One region of the Halomonas sp. BMC6 genome, then DNA from elsewhere that is predicted to be linked to it. Evidence: predicted binding sites of a transcription regulator. Region 1 holds the regulator's gene; the other holds the start of a gene.
The links. Region 1 encodes sigma-54, which starts transcription at its own class of promoters, with help from an activator protein. Its sites were predicted from a motif close to TGGCACNNNNNTTGCTNT; they were not measured.

Region 1 (4,213 bases):
ACGACTCAGGCGAGCTGTCACGCGCCATTGCCACGGGTGAGCGCGCCTACCTGCGCAATCAGCTCGAAGATCAAGAAACCCCCATGGAGGGCTGGGCGCGTCGTATCGTTTACCATGTCGCCGAACGCCGTGTCGAACTGATCGACCAAGCCGAACTGACACAGCAAGGCGACCGTTTCCAAGGGGGGCGTTTGGAGTACTTCATCGACCAGGAAGTGGTGCAAGCACGCTCCGACGTGAGCGGTAGCGACAACCAGCGCATTCGCATGACTCTTCAGCCCGAACAATAGGGAGCGGCCACGTGGCAGCATCAACCTCTGCAGATTCCGCACCTGTCAAAACGCTCTACGCCCATCACCTAGCGAAGAGCTACAAACGCCGTCGGGTCGTGAAAGATATCAACCTGGAAATCGCTCAGGGTAGCGTCGTCGGCCTGCTGGGGCCCAACGGGGCGGGTAAAACCACGTCGTTTTACATGATCGTTGGACTGGTCAAATCCGATGCCGGTAGCGTCGGTATCGACGACGTCGACCTGACCCATGCGCCCATGCACGAGCGCGCCATGGCCGGGATTGGCTACCTTCCCCAGGAAGCCTCCATTTTCCGCAAGCTCTCGGTGGCCGATAACATCATGGCGATTCTCGAGACGCGCAAAGCGCTGGACCGCAGCGCTCGGGAAGCACGCCTCGAGTCACTGCTCGAAGATTTCCATATTACCCACATTCGCGACAACCTGGGCATGAGCCTCTCAGGGGGCGAGCGCCGCCGAGTGGAGATCGCTCGCTCACTCGCTACCGAGCCCGCATTCATTCTGCTCGACGAGCCGTTTGCCGGGGTCGACCCTATTTCAGTGGGTGAAATCAAAACCATCATTCGCGCACTGAAAAAACGCCACATCGGCGTCTTGATCACTGACCATAACGTGCGCGAAACCCTGGATATTTGTGACATTGCCTACATCGTTGGCGACGGCCATATCATCGCCAGTGGAAACGCCCAGGAGATCCTCAATAACCAGAAGGTTCGTGATGTCTATCTAGGCGCAGACTTCCGCCTCTAAACTCTGGCCTGACCAAACTTTTCTTTTAGTGGCATGCTTATTGCACTTGCACAGAGTCATAACTCGCTCTAGGGTGGAGCTTTCTGATTAACGAGTGGTTCTCAGATGGTCATGAAAGCTTCTCTCCAATTGCGTATCGGCACACAGCTGACCATGACACCTCAGCTGCAGCAGGCCATTGCCCTGCTACAGCTCTCAACGCTGGACCTCCGTCAAGAAATTCAGCAAGCGCTGGACGCTAACCCCATGCTCGAACAAGAGGATGAGTTTGGCGAACAGGCTGTTAGCGAGCCTCAAGAGGCCGAGTGGTCGGACAGCATTCCCAACGAACTCTCCGTAGACAGCGACTGGTCGGACACCTACCAAGACATGGGCAGCTTGGGCGGTAGCAGCGAAGGACCCGACTTCGAGCGCCAAGCCGCAGGCCAAAGCCTTCATGGCCATCTGTTATGGCAATTGGCCATGACTGACTTCTCTCCCCGCGACTATGCCATTGCCGAAAGCCTGATCGATGCACTGGATGCCAACGGCTATCTCACTCAACCGCTCAACGACATCCGCGAAGGCCTCAAGGCGCAAGGCCACGACAGCCTGAGCCAGCGTGAAGTAGAAAACACCCTGTTGCGCTTACAACAGTTCGAGCCCACCGGCGTGTTTGCCCGCGACCTGCGCGAGTGCCTGATGCTTCAGCTGGCCGCGCTGCCTGAAGACACCCCGCTATTGATGCCCGCAAAACGCTTGGTGCGTCAGTTTCTCGAAGCCTTGGGCAAAGACGATTTACGGCTACTCAAGCGCCGCCTGAGCCTGGATGACGAGCAGTTGGACGACGTCATCCGTTTAATTCGCAGCCTTGACCCACGCCCAGGCAGCGCCTACGGCGTGACCGACGACAGCTATATTACGCCCGATTTGGTCGTGCGCCATGACAACGAGGGCTGGCACTTAGAGCTCAACCCGGAGGCGCTGCCGCGCCTGCGTATCCAGCCCGATTACGCCAGTTTGATCAAACGCGCCGACAAGAGCCAAGACAACCAGTTCTTGAAAGAGCACCTCCAAGAAGCTCGCTGGCTGATCAAAAGCCTTTCCAGCCGTAATGACACGCTTCTGCGAGTAGGTCGTGAAATCATCGCCCGCCAGATCGGCTTTCTAGAGCACGGCGAAGAGGCCATGAAACCGCTGATCCTGGCCGACATCGCCGAGGCCGTGGAGATGCACGAGTCCACGATCTCCCGTGTGACGACGCAGAAATTCATACATACGCCACGAGGCGTGTTCGAGTTGAAGTACTTCTTCTCGAGCCAAGTCAGCAGCCACGATGGCGGCGATAGCCACTCCAGCACCGCCATTCGTGCACGGATCAAAAAACTGATACAAGAGGAGCCGTCGGGTAAACCGCTCTCCGATAGTCGCCTGGTGACCCTCCTTGAGGAGGGAGGCATCAGCGTTGCCCGGCGTACGGTAGCGAAATATCGCGAGTCAATGGGTATTCCCTCGTCCAGTGAGCGCCGCCGTTTACGTTAGTTAAACGGTAGGGCATGACAAACTCGACGCAGGGGCTTTGCAATAGCGCAAAAAGGGTTACAATCGAAGTACAGCCCGATGGATAAGGAGCACGTCAATGCAAGTAAACATCACTGGTCATCACGTTGAACTGACTGACGCCTTGCGTGACTACGTTAACGAAAAGCTGGAACGCGTCGAACGCCACTACGACAACATCACCACGGTGCAAGTGACCTTATCTGTCGAGAAGGAACGCCAGCAGGCAGCCTGTACGCTGCATGCCGCCGGTGCCGACCTTCATGCCGAAGCCCTCGATAACGACATGTATGCCGCTATCGATGCGCTCGCAGACAAAATCGATCGTCAACTCGTTAAACACAAGGAAAAAGCACAAGCTCGCGCCCAGGGCGCAGGCGTGCGTTAACTCAATGACGTTGGAAACCATCCTCCCCCCGGAGCGCGTGCTCTACGACGTGCCCGGGGGCAGCAAAAAACGGGTGCTGGAGTTTTTCAGCACCTTCATCGCCCAAAACACACCCAGCCTCGATAGCCAAGAAGTGTTTAGCCGCCTGATTGGACGCGAGCGTCTCGGCAGCACGGGAATTGGCAACGGCGTTGCCATCCCCCACGCACGTAGCCCGCACTGTAGCTCGCCCATCGCCGGCTTTTTGAAACTTGCCGAGCCGGTCGATTTCGATGCCATCGATGGCGACCCCGTCGATCTAGTGTTCGTGTTGCTCGTACCCGAAGAGGCGGACGACACGCATCTCGCTCTGCTTGGGCAAGTCGCGACGATCATGAACGATGCGAATACCCGTCAACAGTTACGCAAAGCCAGCAGTCAAAAAGAGTTATTGACCCTAATGACGGCCAAGATACGCGAACAGGCCGCGTAAGATACTCACACGTCCATCACTGTTTATTTCCTACGCTCATACGCCAAGAGAGACGCTATGCAACTGGTGATCATTAGCGGCCGTTCGGGGTCCGGTAAATCTATCGCCTTACAAGCGCTGGAGGATCTTGGCTATTATGCGATCGATAACTTACCTGCCATGCTGCTGGGCTCGCTGATCGATGAGCTGCGCGCTCAAGGCGAACGCACCCGTATTGCCGTTAGCATCGATGCGCGCAACCTCCCCATCGCGCTGGAGCGTCTGCCAGCGCTGTTGGAAGAGCTACGCCAGCGAGACATTCGTTTTCAGGTGATCTATCTAACCACGGACGCACGCATTCTGCTGGAGCGCTACTCCGCCACTCGTCGTCGCCACCCCCTCACTCGCGACAGCGAAATGACGCTGGAAGAGGCGATCAACAAAGAGGAGGAGACGCTACATGAAATACGCGATCTCGCCGATTTATTGATCGATACGTCTCGGCTCTCCGTCCACGATTTGCGCCGCCGCATTACCGATCAAGTGGCCCACCAGCGCCAGCATCAGCTCACGCTCACCTTTGAGTCCTTCGGCTATAAACGCGGCGTTCCGCTGGATGCGGATTTGGTCTTCGACGTACGCTGTCTGCCCAACCCATACTGGGACCCTACCCTTCGGCAATATACTGGCCGCGATGCCAATATCGTCGCTTTCTTGAGCGGTTACCCGGTAGTGGAAGCCATGGCCAGCGATATTCAGGCTTGGTTGGAGAAGT
Region 2 (4,213 bases), 2.2 Mb from region 1:
CGTGCCCGACTCGCCGTTGATCAGTACCGTAATATGCGAATGGGATAGCCGACCAATGGCGCGAAAGACTTCCTGCATGGCGGGCGCTTCACCGATGATTTCGGCGCTCAACCCCTCTGGCACGCTCACCGGGCGCTGACGTTCACGGGCATGGGCGACCGCACGGCGCACCAGCGCGAGCGCTTCGTCCACATCGAACGGCTTGGGCAAGTACTCGAACGCCCCGCCCTGATAAGAGGCCACGGCGCTGTCCAGGTCGGAGTGTGCGGTCATGACGATGACCGGCAGGTCCGGATGGGCGTCACGCACCCGCGACATCAAATCCAGCCCGTCGATGCCCGGCATACGGATATCGGTGACCAGCACATCCGGCGGATTGTCCAACAGTCGCGCAAGCGCCGTATCCGCTCGCTCGATACACTCGACCTCCAAGTCGGGTTGCGCCAGCGCGCGCTCCAACACCCAGCGGATAGCGCGGTCATCATCGACAATAACCACTCGTGCAACATCGGTACGTGTCGCCTCAGTCATGACGCTTCTCCGGTGCAATTAATAACCAATGGAATCAGTAAACGAAATTCGGTATGTCCGGGTCGTGAGTCGCATTCGATCAATCCTTGATGTTGGTGCAATATTGACTGGGCAATCGATAGCCCTAGGCCGCTGCCTTCCGCGCGGCCAGAGACCATCGGGTAAAAAAGCGTGTCGCGCAGCGCCTCGGGAATACCAGGGCCGTTATCGATCACGCCCACTTCACTCACCAAGCGGTGCCGTTCGGCCCCCAGGGTAAACTGACGGCGCGCACGGGTCCGAAGCGTCAGTTCGGGAGCGGACGTGCCCGCATCGCTCATGGCCTGAACGGCGTTGCGCGCTACGTTGAGCACCGCTTGGATCATTTGCGATTCGTCACCGGACAGGTCCGGTAGGCTAGGGTCGTAGTCGCGACTGATGGTGACCTGCGGATGCTCGGCAATCAGCAGCGCCCGCACGCGCTCCAACACTTTATGAATGTTGACGGGCTCGTGTTTGATAATGCGATTGGGGCCCAGCATGGAGTCGACCAAATCCCGCAGGCGGTCGACCTCCTCCACGATGATATGGGTAAATTCCCGCAGCGCCGGGTCGTCTAAATCACGCTCCAGCAGTTGCGCCGCACCGCGAATGCCGCCTAATGGGTTCTTCACCTCGTGAGCCAAGCCCCGCGCCAGCACCTTGATGGTCTCTTGGCGAGTGGTGAGCGCCTCTTCCCGGGAGATCTGCATCAAGCGATCCCGCGGCTCGACCTCCAACAGCAGTTCATCGGCAGAGAGCGGCGTGACCGTATAATCGACGGTCAGCGGGTCGCTATTGAGCGGCGTAATACGCGCCTCGCGCTGTGTGTAGGGATGGAACGCATCGCGCGCTTTGGCCAGCACTTCATCGATGCTTTCATCACCGCCGAGCAACGTATCCAAACTGATGCCCTGCACGCGGCTGAAGCTCACCGCCAGCAGCGCTTCCGCGGCCGGGTTCATCCAGCGCACGCAGAGTTCACCGTCGAGCAGCAGAACTGCGGTGGTGAGGTGTTCGAGTAAACGCTGATACATGGCGTGTCCTGAAGCGTCGCTCCGACCAATACTCATGGGCACTGATCCATTAAAGAGGGGTGTTAGGGGAGGAGCTGCAAAAAGCGCGCCAATTCAGCGCAAACCGCGGCTTGCACGGCTTGTGGGCAGATGACGGGCGCATGGCGAGCCTTTATAGCGCAATGCGCTGTCGCCCTCGCCGCCCTAATGCACCATTATAGTGCACAAGACTATTCAGCGATAAAAATAGTCACCGGATCGGTGCGGTGCTGCACACGGCCCTGGCTATCCAGCAGCTCGGCGTACACTTGGTGCGCCCCTGCAGGCAAGCCTGCCAACCAGAAAGCGTCACTATGCAGGGCCGACTGGCTGAGTTCGCCATTCACCCGCAGTTGAATCTGATGGTCGTCTCGCAGCGGTGGCACCACCTGCACTTCCACTGGCGTCATACCGCCCCGCACGGAAGCACCGCTAGCGGGATTAGCAATCGTAAAACGGTCATAAGGCATAAACGGCTGACCCGGCCTGCCCAGGCTGCGCGGTGCCGCTGTTGAAGGGCGCGACGCCGATGGTATGCTGGGCAGCGGTGCCAGCGTAATGGCATCCCCACCCCGCTCAGGGTTATCGGTAAACGTCACGTTGCCCTGCTCATCCACCACGCGATACACCGTTTGCGACTGGGCCACGCTTACCCACAGGCACAGTAGAAGCACCGCCGCTGTGGATAAACCTATTCTGTTTTGCAAACGTCGTCTGCTTATCATTACTAGCCCCTGCGTATTTCGCTTCCATAAAAAAACCCCGCCGAGGCGGGGTTTTCTGGCTAATCACACCGCAAGGGTGATTTTAGCACCGTCATTAAAGACCGTTCTTAGCAAGAGTAGTACATGTCGAACTCAATCGGGTGAGTCGTCATGCGGATACGCTCAACGTCTTCCATCTTCAGTTCGATGTAGGCATCAATCATATCGTCGGTGAACACGCCACCTTCGGTCAGGAACGCACGGTCAGCATCGAGTGCTTCCAGTGCTTGATCCAGGCTGTTGGCAACGGTCGGTACGGACTTGCCTTCTTCCGGCGGCAGGTCGTACAGGTTCTTATCCATGGCATCGCCAGGGTGGATCTTGTTCTTGATACCGTCGATACCCGCCATCAGCATCGCGGCAAACGCCAGGTAGGGGTTGGCGGTCGGATCCGGGAAGCGAGTCTCGACACGCTTGCCTTTCGGGCTAGCGGTGTACGGAATACGGATAGACGCAGAACGGTTACGGGCACTGTAGGCCAGCATGACCGGTGCTTCGAAGCCCGGTACCAGACGCTTGTACGAGTTGGTAGAAGCGTTGGTGAAGGCGTTCAGGGCACGAGCGTGCTTGATGATACCGCCAATGTAGTACAGCGCCATTTCAGACAGGCCCGCGTACTCGTCGCCAGCAAACTGGTTCTGGCCATCTTTCCAGAACGACTGGTGTACGTGCATACCCGAACCGTTGTCGCCTACCAGCGGCTTCGGCATGAAGGTAGCGGTTTTGCCGTAAGCGTGTGCCACGTTGTGGATCACGTACTTCATTTCCTGAACTTCGTCAGCTTTCTTCACCAGCGTGTTGAATTTAACGCCGATTTCGTTCTGACCCGCGTTAGCTACTTCGTGGTGGTGTACTTCCACGGTCTGACCGATCGCTTCCAGGGTATTACACATCGCGCCACGGATATCGTGGAAGCTATCGACCGGGGGAACCGGGAAGTAGCCGCCTTTCACGCGGGGACGGTGGCCCAGGTTGCCACCTTCGACTTGGTTGCTGGTCGCCCATGCACCTTCATCAGAGGTGATTTTGTACATGGCACCTTGGATGTCGGCTTTCCAGTGTACTTCGTCGAAGATGAAGAATTCCGGCTCCGGACCGAAGAAGGCCGTGTCGCCCAGACCGGTAGACTGCAGGTACGCTTCGGCACGCTTAGCGATGGAGCGCGGGTCGCGATCGTAGCCCTGCATGGTCGCCGGCTCGATGATGTCGCAACGCAGAATCAGGGTAGCGTCTTCGGTGAAAGGGTCCAAGAAACCGGTGCCGTCTTCCGGACGCAGGATCATGTCAGACTCGTTGATGCCCTTCCAACCGTTGATGGAAGAGCCATCGAACATCTGGCCATTTTCAAAAAACTCTTCGTTCACGTCACGTGCCGGTACGGTGACGTGCTGCTCTTTACCGCGCGTGTCGGTGAAACGCAGGTCTACCCACTTAACATCATGTTCTTCGATTAGCGCGAGAGTCTTGGCTGACATAGTGTCCTCCGGTATGAGCGTGGCTTAAAGCGTGTAACTGTAAGCTATCGATAAAAGTGTTATTCAACAAATCGTTCAACACGCAATTGCATGTGGCGCGTTTGTCTTTTTTGTTCGCTTAACGTTTGTCTGACGATGGATAACAAACCGCCCAGCGATCATTTCAGACCGGCTATCGTTGTAGCACGCCTGGAGGCGTCTGCCTACGCTTCAATAGCCGCTGATGAAACTATCTATGATTCATAAGCACAGAGCATGCCAATCCTGCACCATAATGGCCATAAAAAACAGCAAGCCATTGTTTTTAAATACGAAAAATCACTAAACGTCTGCGTCTTAATGTGGCAACACATCGTCACGCTTCGTACGG

Region 2: the regulator sigma-54 is predicted to act here: its motif matches at 1,660-1,677, upstream of glnL (nitrogen regulation protein NR(II)).

What each region holds. Positions count from the first base shown of each region.
Region 1 covers NZ_CAXNSH010000001.1:3,220,426-3,224,638, forward strand. The annotation lists gene lptA (lipopolysaccharide transport periplasmic protein LptA) at 1-290, shown strand, start outside; gene lptB (LPS export ABC transporter ATP-binding protein) at 302-1,060, shown strand; gene AB6K10_RS15780 (RNA polymerase factor sigma-54) at 1,166-2,581, shown strand; gene raiA (ribosome-associated translation inhibitor RaiA) at 2,679-2,987, shown strand; gene ptsN (PTS IIA-like nitrogen regulatory protein PtsN) at 2,992-3,459, shown strand; gene rapZ (RNase adapter RapZ) at 3,517-4,213, shown strand, end outside.
Region 2 covers NZ_CAXNSH010000001.1:1,022,449-1,026,661, reverse strand. The annotation lists gene ntrC (nitrogen regulation protein NR(I)) at 1-531, opposite strand, end outside; gene glnL (nitrogen regulation protein NR(II)) at 528-1,586, opposite strand; gene AB6K10_RS04880 (DUF4124 domain-containing protein) at 1,796-2,329, opposite strand; gene glnA (glutamate--ammonia ligase) at 2,437-3,843, opposite strand.